Regions from separate parts of the Pseudoalteromonas sp. APC 3694 genome, predicted to be linked through region 2. Evidence: predicted binding sites of a transcription regulator. Region 2 holds the regulator's gene; the other holds the start of a gene.

Region 1 (10,798 bases), on a different contig from region 2:
TTACAACTTACGCTACGCAGCTACAATCCAGATATACGTAACGCACAAATAGCGGCAATTAAACGTATTACTGCAGGTATAGCACAAAGTGCAGGCCTTGAGGAATCTCTCTACCCTGTAGTGAAAGTTCATGAAGATGAATCAATTCCATCAACTTACAATAACCCAGTACAAACTAACCTTGTTCGAAACGCTATAAAAAGTGCGATAGGTGATGCAAACGTGCTCGAAACAGAAGCGGTAATGGCCGGTGAAGACTTTGGATTATACGGGCGCACCGACGAAAATATTCCTATCACCTTATTTTGGCTAGGTGGCGTTAACCAACAGCAGTACGCCAAGGCAATAAAAAATAACGAAACACTGCCCTCGTTACATTCAAGTAAATTTGCGCCTGATTATAAAGTAGCACTGCCTACAGGAATAAAGGCAATGAGTAACGCCGCTGTGGCACTATTCAATCAGTAACCTTCAACGCTATATGTAAGCCCTGCGATTAATTTACCGCAGGGCTTTTTTTATAACTCGACTTTTTATACGGCGCTTTTTTTGTACGTTTGGCAAAGCGCTTTTTAGGTGACGTTTTAGGTAACAGTGCAAATGCCTGACTATTGCAGTTCGCCGCTTGACTTACAAAATTAGTTAAATCGGCTAATAAAGGTTGTATAAACTGCTGATAACTCATTGCTTGCTGTGCAATATCACCTAAACTCGACTCCCATTTTGCAGTTAAGTCGGGGCTTGATAATCCCTCTGGTAATACACTAATTAATGCCAGACCTGTTTCAGTTGCTTTAATTGCTTTTCCCTCACGTTTTAAAAAGCGACGTTTAAATAACAGCTCAATAATGCCTGCACGCGTTGCTTCTGTACCGAGGCCATCTGTTTCTTTTAATATTTTTTTGATTTGCAGGTCTTTTACATAACGGCTAATTCCCGTCATAGCAGCAAGTAAGGTTGCATCGGTAAAATGAGCCGGAGGAGATGTATGCTTTTGCACCACTTCACCTTTAGTACAAGTAAGTGCCATACCTTTTTCTAAATAAGGCAATGTAGCTTCTTCTTTGAGTTCCGACTTACCCATGAGCAATTTAAAACCTAAGCTTACATCTTGCTTTGCACTTGCTTTAAATAAACCTCCGGCTATGGTTACCTCTACTTTGCTTTCGTTGTAAATGTAGTCGGGATAAAACTGAATTAAATAGTGTCGACTTATTAACTGATAAATTTTTGCTTCATCATTGGCTAAACTCACACTACTTAAATGTTTAGCTGTCGGCACAATGGCGTGATGAGCGGCCACTTTTGCATCATTAAAACATTTACTACGTTGTTTTGCATTTGCCTCATTTACCAGCTCTACTGACTGCCCACCATTTGCGGCTATCGCTTTTAAAATAGCAGGTGCATCTTGGTGATGCTCTCTCGGTAAGTAACGGTTATCTGAGCGTGGGTAGGTAATTAATTTATGACGTTCATATAAAACTTGGCAAATATCGAGTACTTTTTGTGCTGGCATCCCAAAAGCTTTAGCAGCATCTATTTGTAAAGCAGATAAGTTATAAGGAAGAGGCGCGGTTTGTTTTTTTTGCTTTTGCTCAAGCGCTGTTACATTTGCGGGCTGATTAGCAATGCGTGAAGTCACATTTTCGGCTAAGGCTTTATTAAGTACTCTGCCCTCTTCATCTTGATATGGTTCGCACGCTTTACTCGGTATCCACTTAGCAGTAAATGATTGCTGCTCAGGTGTAACAAGATGAGCAAGTACTTCATAAAATGGTTTGGATACAAAATTTGCGATTTCATTATCACGATTTACAACTAAACCTAAAATAGGTGTTTGTACTCGCCCAACCGACAACACATTACCAAAGCCCGCTTTTTGCCCAGCTAGCGTATAAGCTCGCGTTAAATTCATACCAAACAACCAATCAGCACGAGACCGCGCTAAAGCAGATACACTTAAAGGGATAAAATCACGGTTAGCCCGCATAGAGTTGAGTGATTTTTTTACCGCAGTTAAGTTTAAATCACTGATCAATAAACGCTGAATATTTTGTTTTTTTGCTTGGCTGATTTTTGCTTGTTCTATAACTTCATCAACTAATAACTGGCCTTCACGGTCAGGATCGCCAGCATGTACAAGTATTGTTGCTTGTTTGATTAGCTTTTTTAAAATGGTAAGCTGCTTACGGGTTTTTGTTTTAGCTTTTAATTGCCAGTGTTCAGGCACAATAGGTAAATGCTCAAATTGCCATTTTTTAAAACGTTCGTCATAGTCATCAGGTTCTGCTTGCTCGAGCAAATGGCCTATGCACCAAGACACATAATCACCATTCGCCACTTCAATATAACCATCGTGTTTTTTATGAGGTTTTGGAAGCGCATCTGCAATAGCGCGTCCTAATGAAGGTTTTTCAGCAATATAAAGTTTCATAACCACACCCTAACACTGTTCATATAAACAGTAGTTTAGCATATCAGTTTAAAACTGGGGATATTTTTATAGTTTCTAACTTAAAGCTTTATTTCGCTTATTAACAAAAAGATATAAAAGAGGCAGGTAGCAGACAACAACAGTGGCAATATTTATTAAAGGCATAAATGTTTGATACATCACAGTGCTATAAGATAAATCCCAAAGGTGTCGGTCAACTAAGCGAAATAATTGAAGAATGGGTGCACCAATAACAATAAGCTGCCCAAGTAAACATTGCCACAAATGCACTTTATCTTTAAGACCCCAATAAGCAATAAGTGCCATCCAAGTAATATCTGTTAATGCCCATACAAGGTAACGGTATATATAAATACCATCATCAAACGCCATTAAACTTGAGTAGGTCACAGTGCCAAATAAGAAAAAGCGGCAGTAATAACAACGAACCTAAGAGCTAAATAATCTTTGAGGATAAAGAATATAAAAATAGCCGGACTCAAAATAAGAACCCAGCTTTTGCTTAATATACTTACAAAATACAAAAACCATTCAGGCAAACTAAATAACCTTACTTAACTTTTGTATCTTCATCAGTTCCATCGCCGTTACCAGGCATACTACAATACTTAGTTAACATATTCGCCCCATTACATTTGTTAAGAATGTTGCATTCCATGCTAAAAAAGGTACATAGCCAAGTCATTCTATCTTACATCAATTGGCGCTGACTCTTTTGCCTTGCCTTGTAAAATTGATATTTCTACACGGCGGTTACGTCTTCGATCTTCGCGGGAATCGTTCGGCACTAAGGGCCTAGTTTCTGCACGTCCTACCACCATCATTCTGGTTTTATCAAAACCTGGAACTTTTTGTAATTCACTCGCTACCGCAACTGCGCGTTTAGATGATAAATCCCAGTTATTAATGTAAAGCTCGTTGGAAACCTGAAAATCATCCGTATGACCAGACACCGTAATTTCACCGGGTACATCTTTAAGTAATCGGCCAATATCTTGAATGATAGGTTTAAATTGTGGTTGTAAAAATGCACTCCCCGATGGAAACGAGCCATTTTCTCTAATACGAATTATGATTTGCTGCCCTAAAGATTCAAGCTCAATAGCCCCATCAATAATTTGCTTTTCAAGCTGTTGTGCAATTTTTTTAACTAAGTCATTTATTTGTTCTTGATCGGCAGCAGAAACTGCAGGCGCTGAAGCAACTTCCTCAGAGGTACTACTTGATTCACCACCTCGCTTTTCACCACGTTGCTCTTGACGTCCACCTGCGGAGCTTTCATCTCCCGCCTGAAACTCAAGCATTTGTTGGGTCATTTCAACCGTTTGTTGCTGAATGGTTTCTATAGGAGTTGGCTCAGGTTTACCCGGCGTAAACTCCATAGCAATAACAGATGTCCCTTTTGGAATGTCTTTTACTTCTATTTTATTTTGTACACCAAAAGCAAACTTCATTGAGCCTGAAATTTGTTTAAATTTAAGTACATCCATTTCAGAAAATGCGAGTAAAAGTACGAAAAAGCACATTAATAATGACATTAAATCGGCAAACGTTCCCATCCACGCAGGAAGTCCTGGAGGTGGGCATTTGCACTCTTCATCTGACATAATTATTCCTCAGTATTGACTGCGCGTTTAGACTCAGCTAGATAATTTTTCAAGATCCCTTCAATTACTTTAGGATTTTGCCCGTCTTGAATACCTAATACTGCATCTAAAATTAAGCGCTGATTCATGGCCTCTTCGTCTTTACGCAGTTCAAGTTTTACCTGAATAGGAATGGCGACAACATTCGCCAAAAATGCCCCATACAACGTTGTTAACAACGCAACCGCCATGGCTGGGCCGATTGCTTTTGGATCATCCATATTTGATAACATAGCCACCAAGCCGATTAATGTACCAATCATCCCCATTGCGGGAGCAATATCACCTAGCGACTTAAATAAGCTTGCGCCCATTTCATGACGAGTTGTCGTCAGGGAAATATCTTTTTGTAATGTTGCGCGTACCACATCAGCATCATGTCCATCTACTAGCATATCAACGCCTTTGCGCATAAAAGGATTTGGGATTTCGGCTTCTTCTAAGGCTAAAAACCCGCCTTTTCGAGCAGAGTCAGCTAATTCTACCGCTTTTTCGATTAATGCTTCAGGAGGCTCAATTTTAAACATAAACGCTTTTGCACATACTTTACCAATGCCAAGAAATTGCGACATGGTAAAATTAGATAAAACGATAAAAAGGGAACCACCAAATACAATAACCACAGAAGGGGTATTGTAATACATAGCGACTTCACCGCTACTACTCATAAACATGGACATGACAATTAAGCCAATTGCGCCAAGGATCCCAATAATGGTTGCTAAATCCACATTCCCTCCAAAGGTTTTATATTTTTTCTTCGCAAGCGTTGTTATTAATTGTTTATCGGCAAGGTACTGAAATACTTAAGTGATTTTTATGATAAACGGTAAAATTAAGATTAGCTATATTTTAGATCAACATAGGTAATCAATCTAATTAATCAAAATTAATAATTTTAAAAAATAACGTTGAAACGCAATAAAACCCAATCAACAGCATTTATCTATCAAAAAACAATATCATTCTTTGACCTAGTTTAGCATTCCCCCTAAAATTGGCGTCTAAATTTATTATGTAAGTTGAAAATAAAGATGGCGACTAAAAAACCTGAAAATTTAAGTTTCGAACAAGCACTAGAAGAGTTAACAACAATTGTCAGTGAAATGGAACAAGGTGATTTATCGCTTGAACAGTCTTTAAAGCAATTTGAGCGAGGTATTGCACTTGCGAGCGCATCTTCAGGCAAACTTCAACAAGCTGAGCAAAAGGTTTCGATATTAATGGGTAATGACGAAAAAGCACCGCTTACTCAGTTTGATAACGATATGGAATAATCGTGAGCATAAAAGAACAAATAAAACTCGCTCAAGATGATGTAGCTAATACGCTCAACCTTTATTTTGAACAACCTCTTGAAAGCGACAATACTATAAAAGAAGCCACACATTACAGTGTAATGAATGGTGGTAAAAGACTGCGCCCGTTTTTAGTGTACACCACAGGTAAAATACTCGGTGCTGACAAGCGTGATTTAGATGTACTTGCCGCAGCCATTGAATGTATTCATAGTTATTCATTAGTTCATGACGATTTACCTGCTATGGATGATGATGATTTACGCCGTGGTCGCCCTACATGTCATATTGTATACGGTGAAGCACAAGCGATTTTAGCTGGAGATGCACTGCAAACTTTAGCATTTGAACTTATTGCTAAGCACACATTTAAATGTTCGACTGAAGCACAATTAAAAATGATCGCAGCACTAGCGCATGCATCGGGGTTACAAGGTATGGTTGCCGGACAAGGCCGCGATATTGCAGCAACCGATAAGGTTATTACTGTTGATGAGTTAGAACGCATTCATAAACTTAAAACCGGTGCGCTAATAAATTGTGCGATCACTCTTGGCGCACTGTGCGCTCCTAATACAAGCCAACAAACTTTAGATAACTTATCAACTTTTGGATACGCTATAGGGCTTGCATTTCAAGTTCATGACGATATTTTAGATGTTGAGGGCGATACGCTTACTTTAGGCAAGCCACAAGGGTCAGATATTGCAGCGAATAAAGCGACATACCCCGCTTTATTAGGTATGCTAGGCGCTAAGCAAAAAGCACAAAATTTAATACAACAAGCCCATGAGGCATTAGCTAACATTGACGCAGACACAACAGATTTAGCGGCATTGGCTAACTATTTAATTGAACGTGACCATTAAATACAGCTAAAACGTATTAACTCTTAGTATAAAATTATTACTGAATATTAAGTCGCCTTTTAAACCTCGTTTGTTTTGAGGAGGGTTAATATTAGCGAAGGATATATAAAAAACCATGACACTTGATAGCAGCAAGTATCCATTACTTGATTTGGTGAACGAACCAGCCCACTTGCGAGACTTAGCACAAGATAAGCTTCCTGCATTTAGCCATGAATTGCGTGACTATTTACTCAATTCGGTATCGCAAAGTAGCGGTCATTTAGCGTCTGGTTTAGGAACCGTAGAACTTACCGTTGCACTACATTATGTATACAACACACCCGAAGACCGCTTGGTCTGGGATGTGGGTCATCAAGCTTATCCGCATAAAATACTGACTGGCCGTCGTGATCAAATGCATACCATTCGCCAAAAAGACGGATTGCATCCTTTCCCTTTTAGAGATGAAAGTGAATACGACACCTTTAGTGTTGGCCATTCAAGTACCTCAATTTCTGCGGCGTTAGGTATGTCTATTGCTGCACAAAAAGAAGGCAAAGGGCGTAAAACAGTCGCGGTAATAGGCGATGGCGCAATTACTGCTGGTATGGCCTTTGAAGCAATGAACCACCTTGGCGATGTTAAATCAGACATGCTGATCATTTTGAACGATAACGAAATGTCGATATCTGAAAATGTCGGTGCGTTAACCAATCATTTTGCGCGTATTTTATCAGGTAGCTTTTATACCAACATCCGCGAAGGCAGTAAAAAGCTGCTCTCTGGTGTACCGCCGGTAAAAGAGCTTGCCAGCCGTATGGAAGAACACATTAAAGGGATGATGATCCCGGGTACTTTTTTTGAAGAATTAGGTCTAAATTACATTGGCCCAATTGATGGACATGATGTGAATATGTTGGTTGATACGCTGCGCAATATGCGTAACTTAAAAGGCCCACAGCTTTTACATATAAAAACCCAGAAAGGCAAAGGTTACAAGCCTGCCGAAGCCGATCCGATTGGTTATCATGGCGTACCAAAATTTGATCCTGCAACATCAAGCTTACCAAAATCTAAGCCAGGTGCGGCGACTTTCTCAAATGTGTTTGGTGATTGGCTTTGTGACATGGCCAAGCAAGACAGTAAGCTCATGGCAATCACGCCAGCTATGCGTGAAGGTTCAGGCATGGTACGTTTTTCTAAAGAGTATCCAGAACAATACTTTGACGTAGCAATAGCAGAACAACACGCTGTTACTCTTGCTGCAGGTTTTGCTTGTGAGGGCTTAAAGCCCGTTGTGGCTATCTATTCTAGCTTTTTACAACGCGCGTACGATCAACTAATTCACGACGTTGCACTGCAAAACCTACCGGTATTATTTGCTATAGACCGCGCCGGTATTGTTGGAGCCGATGGTGAAACCCATCAAGGCGCCTACGACTTAAGCTTTATGCGCTGTATACCTAATATGGTCATTATGGCCCCAAGTGATACTAACGAATGCCGTCATATGCTTTATACAGGCTATCAAGCTAATTGTCCTGTTGCTGTTCGTTACCCGCGTGGTAGTGCAGGCTCAGCAGACATTCAAAGCACTATGCAACAACTTGAAATGGGTAAAGCGAATGTAATTAAAAAAGGTACTAAAGTGGCTATATTGTCATTTGGTACCTTGCTTGAAAACGCACAACTTGCCACTGATGAGCTCAATGCCACTCTAGTAAACATGCGATTTATTAAGCCACTTGATACGGCATTAATTGATGAGCTGATTAATGATCACGATATTATTGTAACCCTTGAAGATAACGCGATTGCGGGCGGTGCAGGCTCTGCAGTTAATGAATATTTAGCGAGCATTAAAGCCGATGTAAAAGTGCTTAACTTAGGTATTCCTGATGAATTCATTAAACATGGCACACAACAGCAAATGCACGATGAAATGGGGTTAGGTGAACACGGTATTTTAACTTCAATTAAATCATTTATGAGCTAACACTTATCGTGTTTAATAAAAAAGGAGCCATTGGCTCCTTTTTTATTGCTCATCTATAACCTCTAGCGCATCCATACCTTAATATCGGCTAGACCATTGCTTTGTAACAAACCAATTTGCTGTTCAACATTGGGGTTTTGCTCAAACTCAAATGCATCTAATTGCTCGTCAAAGGTAATATTAGCGACGCCATCGCCGCCGCGTTTTTTAACTTGATGTAATGCTATGTCAGCTAGATTAATTGATGTTTCCCAGCTAATAACTTGCCCACCTAACAGGGGTAACGGATAGAACGACCACCCGACTGACGCTGTTATATTGGTTGTTTCACCGTTAGGAAGCTGAAACGAATAATCTGTAATTGCTTGGCATAATTCATATACATAGCTGTCGATTAAATTACATTTAAAATCGCGCAATAACAGTAAAAACTCATCACCACTCCAACGGGCAACATAATCAGAACCTTGTGTACGCGAGTTAAGTAATGCCGCTACTTGTTGTAAACAGCTATCTCCAGCAATAGGGCCATAGGCATCGTTAATGCGGCTAAAGTTATCTAAATTAATAATTAACAACACCAACGATTTACCTTGAGCCTGCAATGACTGCGAGTTACGCTGAAAATGCTCGATATCTTTTGGTAGTTGATCAAACAAAAAACGGCGACTTCTCAGCCCTGTTAGCTCATCAGAGTGACTAACAAGTTTAAGCTGAGAGTTTACTTGGTTTAATTTATCGTTTGCTTGGCGAAGCTCAAGGGTTCGCTCAGTAATAAGCCCCTCAAGAACCTGCTGCTTACGTCGCTCTTGAACTTTAAATACCCAAAACACCAAATAAAAGAGCAACACAAAACCACTGGTGATCAGTAATCTAAAATATATAGTTTCACCAAATCGTTCAGGCACCACAAAAGCGTATTCGGCCGATTGCGCTTTGCCCCAATCTTCACCTTGACGTTTTGTCTCTAATTCAAATAAAAACATACCTGCTGGTAAGTTAGTGTAAATTGCTTCTCGGCGGGTATTTGCATAGCGCCAATCATTATCAAGTCCATTGAGTTTATACCTAAACTCTATACTTGCAGGTGCATAATAATCGATAGCGGTATAGGTAAGCGTTACATCACGCTCGTCAGTTTTAAGTACTGGCTTTTTACCTAACGCAGCCGCAGCAAGTTTTCGTGATGGCGTGGTTAAAGTTTCTATAGTTGGTTTAAGTGAACGCAGTCCAAATAATTCTACGTCTTTAGGAATTTCTACAACGCCTTGCAAGCTGGGATACCAAATTGAATTATCCATATCAACCACCGCATCATGGCCTAAACCATTACAGCATTGACTTGCTTTACCATCGAGCTGTCGATCAAATGAAGAGATCACTTCCTCCACTTTTAGGCTTTCAATGTTGGCTTTGAATTGCTCAACTGGCATGCGATAAACCCCTTTCATGGTGCTTACCCAAATGCGTTTTGTAGTATCATCGTACTCAAGACTAAATATAGAACCATATGGCAGCCCATTGGCGGCATCTAATTGCTGCCACTGCCCTTGTCCACTGCGATAAAACAAACCATCGTTAAGCGAGCCAATTAAAATCCCCACGCCTTTAATGTGTAAAATGCTAGTAACGTACGCACTTTCCAAAGTGGTTTGGTCGCCTATTTTTTCTATCCCGCGTTCAGTAAAGTAATACGCCCCTTTACTGGTACCAATCACCCCAAAATTTGGTTTATCTAAAACATAGGTTACAAACTTACTGCCTAAAAAAGCATTGTACGCAAAAGGGTTTAACCCGTTGTAATTTAAACGATATAAGCCTCGCCCAGTGCCCACCCAAAAGCCGCCTTTAGTCGACGTACTAATAGCAAATACAGGATTATCACTTAGCGCACGGGCAGGGAAACTATATAAGGTATTCGACTCGTAGAAAAACAAACCTCTACCAGTGGCAACATAAAGACGATTGCCGTCAAACTGTAAGTCATGTACTGAGGCATTACCATACTTGGTACTGTTGATGACATTGATAAACGTTTTATCGGCATCGAAATAGCCTACGCCGCTTTTGTTGGCAATCCATAACTTACCATCTGGTGATTTACTAATGGCCATAACCGCTTCGGTCATTTTAGAAATGGCTGAATGGCGCTCTATTCGCCCTTCATGAGCAAGCCAAAGTCCCTCACTAAAACTCGCTAACCATATATTATTTTCATCATCTCTAAATATATCGGCAAACCAAATACTTTGATCTAATTGACTTGGCTCAACCCATTGCCAATCATCCGACTTCCCTCTGAACAATAAGCGCCCATAAGTCGATACCCACAAGCCACCATTGCCATCACTCATAAACTTATAAACGGCTGAGTTGTTAGCGTTAGGCAGCGGAAATGGGCGTAGCTCATCATCTAAATCTAAAAAGTAAGCGCCTAGCTCAGAAGCAAGATATAAATTGCCATTTAAAAAGGATAAGTCGTGAACAATTGTTTGCGCTAAACGATCAGGCAAGGCCACTTTAGCGGTAAGCTCTAAACGCAATTTAGA
Region 2 (10,798 bases):
TTACGCCATAAGTTTCATCTTCTAGCTTGAACGTAACCCACTGCAAAATCTCATCATTATTATCTGCATTTTTCTTAGCTGACAGTAATTTATCTTCACTCATGCTCTTACCTCGTAATGGTCATTACTTGTGACGGCTATCTAAGCCTTTCTCTAATAGTCCGTTTAAATTATTAACATCTATTAAAGCACACATTTTTTCTTTAATTACTCCAGCAAGCCATGGGCGCTTACTGTTATTTGTACGCCATTTTACATCTTCTTTACTCAATGTAATGTTATTTATTAGTTTTTCTGCTAATAAACCCCATTGGCTATCACCTAAAGTGATGAGATATTGATAATTTAAAGATGCCTCTAACTGCTCATCGTACTTTTCAGGCATAACCCAGCGAGCGGTATCAACAACATTGAGCTTTTCTTCTCGGTTTATCATAACCCCTTTAAACCACTTAGGCTTGCCAAATAAATGATTTACTTCTCCAAGCTCATGAATGCCACCTAAGGCTTTTAGCGGCACCGCTAAAGTAAGCCCTGCCACTTCAAAAAACAGCGCTTGAAACTCACCATCAAAGTAGTCAGCTTCACCACCTACAACCACCTCTTGCTCAGGCACGACGTGTTGCTCTTGGTGGGTGTCAATTTCTACATTCGATACTTGCTTATTGAGCTTTTCAACTTCAACAACAGGCTCAACTATTACTGGTTGTTCTTTTTGCTCTTCATACGTTACCTGCTCAAGCAGTTTAGCAACAGGCTCAAGGTCTTTTGTTGGTTCGTCATCAGATAATAACGCCCCTAAGTACTGAGTGACTACTTTTTCATTAGCAAATAATTGCTTACTCATTTATTAACCTTGTTTTATTAAATATTTAAGTAATGCTTTATAAGCATAGACTCCACGCGCATTTGGGCAAAAATCTACCGGTACTTTTTGCGCTAAACTTGCATCTCTAAATTTAGTATCAACAGGAATAACGCCTGGCCATACTTTTTCTTTATATGTTTCTTGTAATGTTTTATAGGCCTCAAGCGATGCTTTGGTTCGTTTATCATACATAGTTGGAATTATAGTATATTCATAGCTTTTCGCTTGAGAGGTTTGCATTAACTCCATAGTACGCATCATTCTATCGAGCCCTTTAAGCGCCAAGAACTCAGTTTGCACCGGCACTAACACTCTTTCACAGGCGGCAAGCGCATTGACCATCAGCACACCTAAAACAGGTGGGCAATCTAAAATTGCGTAATCGTAATACTCGCTAATTTTAGCCAGTGTTTTTTTTAAAATCAGGCCCATTCCCGTTTTATTACCCATGCTACGGTCAAGTGTCGCGATCGCCATAGTTGCAGGTAAAATATCTAGGTTTTCAATTGTTGAGGGGCATAATGCTTGCAGTATTTCTTCACTTTTCATACTCGAGCCGCGAGTAAAAATATCGTAAACACTGACCTCTAAATCTTCTGAATCAATACCAAAGTAATAGGTTAGTGAAGCATGAGGATCTGTATCAATCAATAACACACGCTTGCCTTGAAGCGCAAGGATCCCTGCAAGGCTAACCGCTGTAGTGGTTTTGCCTACTCCCCCTTTTTGATTGGCTACTGTCCAAACTTTCACATTACATCCTAATTACTGTTCGTTGCGCGTGGTAACACGGATGCCACCATGCTCTAAACGGATTATTTTTATTGTATCGTCTTGGGCAGGTAGCTCAATTTCTGGCTGACTTTGCTCTGATACTGAAATTGATGATTTCGTTTGTTTATCAGAGGGCTCTGGTGCTAAACCATATTTAGAAAGTGCAATCACGACTTTACGGTTTTCAGCACGCCCAGCTTCGGTATTATTATCGGCAAAGGGCGAGTATTGGCCATACCCCTCAATGGCCATGCGCGCGGATTCAATGCCCAAACGCTCTAGCTCAACCAATATTGAGGTTGCACGCGCCACTGATAACTCCCAATTAGAACGAAATATTTCATTTCGTATGGTTTCGTTATCTGTATACCCGCGTACTCTTATATAGTTATCGACTGATGCGATGATTGCTTCAATTTTTTTTACAATCTCTTTGGCCTTGTTATGTGCAACAGCACTACCACTGGCAAACAACAATCCGGAATTGAGCTCAATAACCAACCAGTCTTGGCTTAGTTCTAAGCTAGCCTCGCCACTGCTTATCTCATCAATCAGCGACGATTGTAATTTAGCCAATAAACTATCCAGCGGCTTACCTAAGTGGCGTTGACTAATATTGCTATTGTCACTTTGACCATCGAGTAACATTGGGCCTTGCTCTTGCTCTTGAATACTTTCGCCATAGAGTATTTCAGCCTCAGGGGTCACCCTTTCAAGCAATAAAGCATCACCATTTACCCCGTTACCCTGCTGAGAATATTGTTTTGCAGACTTATCAAAAACATGCTCAAGAGAATCAGATAAAACCTTGATGTTGTCTTCTTTGTTTATCGCAATTGCATACAATACAACAAAAAATGCAAACATTATGGTCATATAATCCGCATAAGAAACTAACCAACGCTCAGTATGTTGGCTCTTTAATTGGTGATGACGTAAGCGACGGCGTAACATAGGCGCTAATGGGCCTGTAAAATTGGACGTTCAACGCGGTAGGCTTCAAGCTTTAGTTCAATATTAATAGGGCTCTCACCTTGGCTAATAGCAATTACACCTTCCGCTAACATTTCGTGATAAAGCATCTTTTGTTCAACCCGTTGCTTTAGCTTATTGGCCATAGGTAAAAATAATAAATTAGCCAAACCAACACCATATATAGTTGCAATGAACGCGGTGGCAATACCCGTTCCTAACTGCTCAGGATCGTTAATAAATGACATGGCTTGAATAAGCCCAAGTACCGCACCTAAAATACCAATAGTTGGGCTATACCCACCCATTGCTTCATATACCCGGCTAGCCTCAAGTAATCGTTCTCGCTCAAGTAATAAGTCAATCTCGAGGGTATCGCGTAGTTTTTGCTCTGAACAGCCATCAACTAATAAACTCAGTCCTTTGGCGGCATAGGGATCTGAATGCGCAAGTGCTTCGTTTTCTAATGCTAAATACCCTTCTTGACGGGCTTTATGCGACCAACGTTTTACTTGCTCAATAGCATCTTCAATATCATGGTCGTCGGTAACAAAAACCCAATGAGTAATACTAAGCATTTTTTTAAATGTATTGGCTGATGTTTGTAGCATCACCGCACCTAATGTACCACCTAATACAATAATTAGTGCAGGCCCATTAAACAGCGCAGATACCACACCTCCCTCTAAAGAATAACCGATTGCAATAGCACCTAATGCAACCAGTAATCCTAAAACAGAAAGCTTATCCACAGCCAACCTCTCTTTTTAAGCGTGCAGCCACATCATGAAGGCTAATGCTTTCGCTTGCTAAACCTGCACTGGCTATCGCCTGAGGCATACCATAGACAACACAGCTTTTTTCATCCTGAGCCCAAATTGTAGCGCCAGTTTGCTTAAGCATGCGAGCACCATCACGACCATCTGCACCCATGCCTGTCAAAATAATGGCAAGTACATCTCCTTGATACGCTTTGGCCGCACTGGCAAAGGTAATATCAACACTTGGTTTATAGTTTACTCGTTCATTTTTATCTTCAAACACACGAAGGGTTCTATTAGAGGCACGTCCTTCTACCATCATTTGCTGGCCACCTGGCGCTAAATAAGCGCACCCAGGTTGCAATCTATCACCTTGCTGCGCTTCTTTTACCTTAATCTTACACAAGCCATCTAAGCGAGTAGCAAAGGCCGGGGTAAATGCAGCAGGCATATGCTGTATAAGTAAAATAGGGTGTGGAAAATTAGCAGGTAATTGCGTCAAAATAGTTTGCAGTGCAACCGGCCCACCTGTGGATGTACCAATAGCAACTAACTGATACTGCTTACCACTGGCACGCGCTGAGGCACTGCTGCTAGTAGGTGCAGGACTCGCATTATTAAAGCTACGATCAGGTTGAACTATCGGCTTTTTAGCAAGGTTAGAAAAGCGCTCAGAGCTGTTTGACGCTGGTTTACTAATACTTGGAGATGGGGCCGTTCTCGTAATTCTTCCAATACGCTGGCGGCCCATTTCCTTAACCTTATTTTGCAATAACTTAATTGCATCATCGTTATTACGAGCAATATCTTCAAACTTTTTCGGTAAAAAGTCCATCGCGCCGGCATCAAGTGCATCTAAGGTGGCAGATGCGCCTGCGCGTGTTAACGAGGAGAACATTAAAATAGGAGTTGGGTTACTCGCCATGATCTCTTTCACAGCACTAATACCATCAAGCACCGGCATTTCAACATCCATGGTGATCACGTCAGGTCGTAATTGAGCTGTTTTATCGACAGCTTCTCGACCATTTACAGCGAAACCAATAACTTCAATGCCGCTGTCTTGTTCAAGAATTTCACTCACTCTGCGGCGAAAAAAGCTTGAATCATCAACTACTAAAACTTTAACAGCCATTTCGCTCTCTTATTCAATGAATGGGTAGGCATAAAATATATGCCTACTTTTAATTATCCAGCGTAATGCTTTAACATACTTGGCACATCTAATATCAGTGCAATGCCGCCATCAGAGGTGATTGTTGCACCTGCCATACCAGGCGTACCTTGAAGTAATGCGTCTAAAGGCTTAATTACCACTTCCTCTTGACCAATAAGCGAGTCAACAACGAAACCCACTTTTTGAGTTCCTATTTGTACAATAACCACATGACCTTGTGCTTTTCGCTGACCTCTATCGGCCCCTTTTATGAGCCAATGTTCAAGGTAGAATAACGGAATCGATTTTTTACGAACAATAATCGTTAGCTGGCCATCAACCACATTAGTTTTTGTTAAATCTAAGTGGAATATTTCACTTACACCCGCCAGCGGCAACGCAAAGGTTTGTTCGCCTACCACTACCATTAAGGTAGGCAGTATTGCCAGTGTCAGTGGTACTTTAATCTCTAAAGTAGTCCCTACGCCCATTTCTGATTTTATGTTAACCGAGCCATTGAGCTGAGTGATTTTTGTTTTAACCACATCCATACCAACACCACGGCCAGAAATATCTGAGATCTCTTCTTTAGTTGAAAAACCAGGTGCAAAAATAAGGTTATACGCTTCAGTATCAGAAAGACGACTCGCTTGGTCGTGATCAAGCACCCCTTTACTAATCGCAATCTTTTTAAGCTTTTCAGCATCCATACCGGCACCATCATCTTGGATGGTAAGCAGGATATGGTCGCCTTGCTGAGACGCTGATAAAGTAACAGTACCGGTTCTAGGTTTACCCGATGCTTCACGAACATCTGGCATTTCAATACCATGATCCACTGAGTTGCGCACTAAATGCACGAGTGGATCTGCCAATGCTTCCACTAAATTTTTATCTAAATCGGTGTCTTCACCAACAAGTAATAAATTAATATCTTTTTGCAGCGTTCGTGCTAAATCTCGTACTACACGGGGGAAACGGCCAAACACTTTTTTAATTGGCTGCATTCGTGTTTGCATTACCGCACCTTGGATATCAGCTGTCACTACATCTAAATTAGAAATTGCTTTACCCATGGCCTCGCTATCAGAGTTAGTCGCTAGACTTACCAAACGATTTCGCACAAGTACCAGTTCACCTACCATGTTCATTATTTGGTCTAAGCGTTTGGTATCAACTCGTACCGTTGTTTCTGCCGGTGGAGGCGCTGCTTTTTTAGCGGGAGCTGCTTGTGCCGCAGAAGCCGGCTTAGCTGGCTCTGGTTTAGGCTGTGGCTTTGGTGTCGCAGCAGGCGCAGGTTTATTCTCGACTACAGGTTCTGGTTTACTTACAGGAGCCGGTGTTTCTATCGATTTAGGTGCACCTTTACCATGAAGCTCATCAAGTAACGCTTCAAACTCGTCGTCACTTATTTCATTATCGCCCGAGCTTTGCTCGTTACTTGGTGGAGCCACAGGAGCTGATGGTGTTTGTTGTGGTGTACTTGAGGTTGCTTGGCTCACTTCGCCAAAGCTGCCTACACCATGAAGTTCATCAAGTAGGCTTTCGAATTCATCGTCAGTTATATCACCACTGACATCATTATCACTTGATGATGATTGTTTTTCTTGTGGGGCTTGCCCTTTTCCATGAAGTTCATCAAGTAGGCTTTCGAATTCGTCTTCGGTTATTTCATCAACCTGAGACTCAGTACTGCTGCTATCTGGGCCGCTAAATAATTCATCAAAAGCAAACGGGTCTTCTTTAGCATCGTTGCTCGGTTGCTCTGCAACTGGTTCAGGCTCTACCGATGGAGTTTCCACAGAAGCTATATCTTCAACCACAGAATCGCCGGCAAGCTCTTCTGCTGTCGGTGGCTGCCCAAGTTTGTGAAGTACAGCAAGTAATTCTGGATCCGCAGGCTCTGGCTGGTCACGATTTTTAATCGTGGCAAACATTTCATTAATGGTGTCCAGTGCTTGTAAAATCACATCCATTAATTCAGAGTTAACTGTTCTTACACCTTGGCGCAGTAAATCAAACACATTTTCAGCACCATGACATGCATCAACAAGCTCTGTCATAGCCAAAAAGCCAGCGCCACCCTTTACAGTGTGGAAACCGCGAAATATTGCGTTTAGTAGCTCAGTATCATCTGGGTTGTTTTCCAGTTCTACTAACTGTTCAGATAAAAGCTCAAGGATTTCTCCGGCCTCTACTAAAAAGTCTTGTAAAATATCTTCATCGACTTCAAAGCTCATGCAGTACTCCCCTATTAGAAGCCCAAACTTGATAATAGATCATCAACTTCATCTTGATCAGATACAACATCATTACGCGATTCTTTATCAATAATAGGCCCTTCGGGACCTGCTAGTGTTTGTGCAACAATGGGATCTTCTATTTTTTCTGGTTGTTCAGTTGGTTCAACCTCACCACCTTGCGCTGCAAATGCAGTTAAAAGGTGAATTAAACTTTCTTCAACTTCACGGACAAGTTCAATAACACGGCGAATAACCTGACCGGTTAAATCTTGATAGTCTTGAGCCATCAGCACATTAGTCATCAGCATTTGTAACTCATCGGTTTTGTGATGAGAACTGCTCATAAACTTATCAATACTATGGCAAAGTGATTTAAACTCACCAAGCTCTATTTCGCGGTTCATTAAACGATCCCACGTTGGCTTGATATCAGCTATTTCGTCAGCGATTTCTTGTGCTAATGGTAAGCTTGCTTCAACCGCATCCATTGTCTTATTGGCTGCGTTTTCTGTCATTTCCATGACATAGTTAAGGCGTTTTTTTGCGTCAGGGATGGCATCAGTGGTAATGTCTGTTAAACGCGTGTCTAACTCGAAACTTTTTAAAGCTTCGTGCAGTTGACGCGTCAACTTTCCCACCTCAGCAAATAAATGTGATTGCTCTTGTGAAGCTGTTTCTAAAATTAACTGATTCGCTTTATCTTGCTCACCATTTTCTAAAAAAACAACTAACTGGCGAGCTTGTTCTAAAGTAATCTGAGGCGCAGCAGGTGCTGACATAAGCCTCTCCCTCTCATTAACCTAAACGTTCGAACACTTTTTCTAATTTAGTTTTCAATGTACTTGCAGTAAATGGTTTAACAATATAACCATTAACACCTGCTTGGGCCGCAGCAATTATTTGTTCTTTTTTAGCTTCTGCTGTAACCATTAAAACAGGAATATGCTTTAATTTTTCATCAGCTCGAATTGCCCTTAAAAGATCAATACCTTGCATGCCTGGCATATTCCAATCTGTTACAACAAAATCAAACGCTTGATTTTGCAACATAGGCAAAGCAGTTGACCCGTCATCTGCTTCTTGAACATTGGTAAAACCTAAATCGCGCAACAGATTTTTAATAATACGTCTCATTGTTGAGAAATCATCAACAACAAGAATTTTAATGTTTTTATCCAAAACATCCTCCAGTGAGGCCTGAACCTTTATTTACTTACTTCTAGTTTATCCAGTCATTGATTTTTGCTTTAAGCTTAATCATCGCCTGACCATGTATCTGACTTACACGCGATTCACTTACATCGAGTATATGTCCAATTTCTTTTAAATTCATCTCATCGTTATAGTACAAAGAAAGCACCATTGCATCTTTCTCCGGTAACGACTTTATTGCACTGAGTAAAGACTCATTAAACCGTTCATTTTTAACATTATTGAACGGTTTGTCTAGTGCTAAATCTTGGCCATGGGGTGTAATCACATCGTCATCTATACCAAGGTCTTCAATGCCTAACACTTTGCTTACATTTACATCGTTTAAAATATGATGGTACTCATTTAGCGAAATTTCAAGTTTTTCAGCAACTTCACTATCTTTAGGTTCACGGTTTAAACTGTTCTCAAGCGCAACAATAGTCTCTGCAACCAAACGGCTTTTTCTGTGAACTGAACGTGGAACCCAATCGCCTCGGCGCATTTCGTCTATCATCGCACCACGAATACGAATACCGGCGAAGGTTTCAAAACTTGCACCTTTGCTTGGATCAAAGTTTTTTGAAGCTTCAATTAAACCAATCATACCCGATTGAATTAAATCATCTAGCTGCACACTGGCCGGTAAACGAGCAATTAAATGGCACGCCACTTTTTTGACTAATGAGGCATGCTTTTCAACAATCATATTTAAATTCTGTGTTGACTGATATCCCATAACTCTATTCACCGGTATTGTCATTGTTAGTTACTAACTAGTTTCTCAATGAAAAACTCTAAATGACCCGAGGCTTGGCTAGGTGTTGGCCACTTAGCAATTTTTGTAGCCAGTGTTTTAAAAGCAATTGCAGCAGGCGACCCAGGAAAAATCTCAACAATTACTTTTTGGCGGCGCGTTGATTTGCGCATATTTTCATCATATGGAACCGTTGCAACCAACTCCATTGATATATCTAAAAATCGGTCGGTAACCTTTGAAAGTTTTGCAAACAATTCCTGCCCTTCGCGTAAACTGCGCACCATATTGGCAACAATTTTAAATTTATAAACGCCGTGCTCACGGCTAAGTACTTTAATTAAAGCATAGGCATCGGTAATTGATGTAGGCTCATCACATACCACCACAAGCACATCTTGCGCTGCGCGAGAAAAACTCAGCACCATATCGGAAATACCCGCAGCGGTATCAACAATTAAAATATCAAAGTCGGTGTTAAGTTCACTAAATGCACGAATAAGTCCAGCGTGCTCTGAGGGTGATAACTCAACCATACTTTGCGAACCCGATGTTGCAGGCACTATTTTTATGCCTGCGGGACCTTCGACTAAAATATCATCAAGTTCACATTCGCCCGATAAAACATGAGATAAATTACGCTCAACGCGCAGTCCAAGCATCACATCACAATTCGCTAATCCTAAATCAGCATCTAGTACAAGCACACGTTTGCCTTGTTGGCCTAACGCGATTGCTGTATTAAGGGATACGTTCGTTTTACCCACTCCACCTTTGCCGCCGGTGACAGCGATAACTTTTACGCCGTTATTATTATTCTTGCTCATTTTGCGAAGGCCGCTTGCTTGATCTAAAACTGTGTTAATCATACATCTCTACTGTGCTCGACGCCACTGATTGGTGTCGTGATTGTTGTGCTTTTATTCTTTTTAAATACAATTGCTCAGCTTTTTTTACTAGTTTTTCGGCATTTGCCACTCTAATATCTTCTGGTACTCGCTGACCGTTAGTAAGATACCCTATTGGGAGACGATTTTGAATCGCAATACTAATAATCTCACCTAAACTCAATGACTCATCAAGTTTAGTAAAAATACATCCACTTAGCTGTACTTTTTTAAAGTGCCTTACTGTTTCTTGCAATACATTAATTTGCGCCGTCGCACTTAATACTAAATAACTACGTATATCAACACGCTGATTACGCATCAAGGTGTTTAACTGCTCGGTTAAGCGTAAATCACGTTGACTCATTCCCGCTGTATCAATTAAAACTAGACGTTTATTTCGTAAATGATATAAAACTTCTGCTAATTCATTTGCATCTTTAACTTGTTTAACGCCACAACCTATAATACGACCATACGTTGCTAGCTGCTCATAAGCACCAATACGGTAGGTATCAGTCGTAATAAGCGCTACTTTATCGGCACCGTATTTTTGTGCACCCAATGCTGCCAGTTTTGCAACTGTGGTGGTTTTACCTACCCCTGTTGGGCCTACTAGTGCATAAACACCACCTTGGCGAAGAATTTCGTTGTTAGTGGTTTGCATTTGATCTTCAACCATATTCAATAAGGCTTTCCAACCTTGTTGGCGAGATACATCGTCGGGTACAAAGCATGCCATTTGCTCAGCAACCTCTTTATCTATCCCCATACCCACTAAACGGTCAATCATGCATGCACGGGTTGGATCGCGACGTGCCATATCTTGCTGCATTAAACCTGATACTTGGTGCTCTAATAGTTGGCGAATTGCGTTCATTTCTTCACGCATTGTGCTAATGTCACTGGATTCTTTATGCATTGTTTGCTGATCCGGTGCGCTAGGTGAATCTAAATCGTCAAAGCCACTGTCTAAGTCGTCAAAACCTAAGCTATCAGCTTGAGTACGAGGACGCACTGGCGCGCTTTGTTCACGTTCAAACATATTTTTAGGTCGTGATTGCACAAGCTCTTGTTCTTGATAGTGGCCAGATGTGTCAATACCAGAGTGTGAAAACATTGAAGCAAGCTCTGCTGAACGAGGACGTGGAGACTGACGCTCTAGTAAAGCTTGTAGGCTATCTGCAAC

Evidence for each region. Region 2 encodes FliA, which starts transcription of late flagellar genes. Its sites were predicted from a motif close to CTAAAGNTNNNNNNNNNNNNGCCGATA; they were not measured.
Region 1: the regulator FliA is predicted to act here: its motif matches at 4,889-4,915, upstream of pomA (flagellar motor protein PomA).

What each region holds. Positions count from the first base shown of each region.
Region 1 is NZ_JASDDE010000029.1:36,974-47,771, reverse strand. Features, by position in the region: gene QMA00_RS11375 (amidohydrolase) at 1-468, shown strand, start outside; gene QMA00_RS11370 (DNA topoisomerase III) at 497-2,437, opposite strand; partial or broken gene QMA00_RS11365 (hypothetical protein) at 2,513-2,997, opposite strand; gene QMA00_RS11360 (flagellar motor protein MotB) at 3,145-4,065, opposite strand; gene pomA (flagellar motor protein PomA) at 4,068-4,835, opposite strand; gene xseB (exodeoxyribonuclease VII small subunit) at 5,139-5,381, shown strand; gene ispA ((2E,6E)-farnesyl diphosphate synthase) at 5,384-6,271, shown strand; gene dxs (1-deoxy-D-xylulose-5-phosphate synthase) at 6,387-8,249, shown strand; gene QMA00_RS11335 (ligand-binding sensor domain-containing diguanylate cyclase) at 8,312-10,798, opposite strand, start outside.
Region 2 is NZ_JASDDE010000001.1:44,230-55,027, forward strand. Features, by position in the region: gene QMA00_RS00240 (chemotaxis protein CheW) at 1-103, opposite strand, end outside; gene QMA00_RS00245 (chemotaxis protein CheW) at 125-847, opposite strand; gene QMA00_RS00250 (ParA family protein) at 851-1,621, opposite strand; gene QMA00_RS00255 (flagellar motor protein MotB) at 1,634-2,596, opposite strand; gene QMA00_RS00260 (flagellar motor protein) at 2,602-3,366, opposite strand; gene QMA00_RS00265 (chemotaxis response regulator protein-glutamate methylesterase) at 3,359-4,510, opposite strand; gene QMA00_RS00270 (chemotaxis protein CheA) at 4,564-6,771, opposite strand; gene QMA00_RS00275 (protein phosphatase CheZ) at 6,786-7,553, opposite strand; gene cheY (chemotaxis response regulator CheY) at 7,570-7,953, opposite strand; gene QMA00_RS00285 (RNA polymerase sigma factor FliA) at 7,994-8,704, opposite strand; gene QMA00_RS00290 (MinD/ParA family protein) at 8,731-9,591, opposite strand; gene flhF (flagellar biosynthesis protein FlhF) at 9,584-10,798, opposite strand, start outside.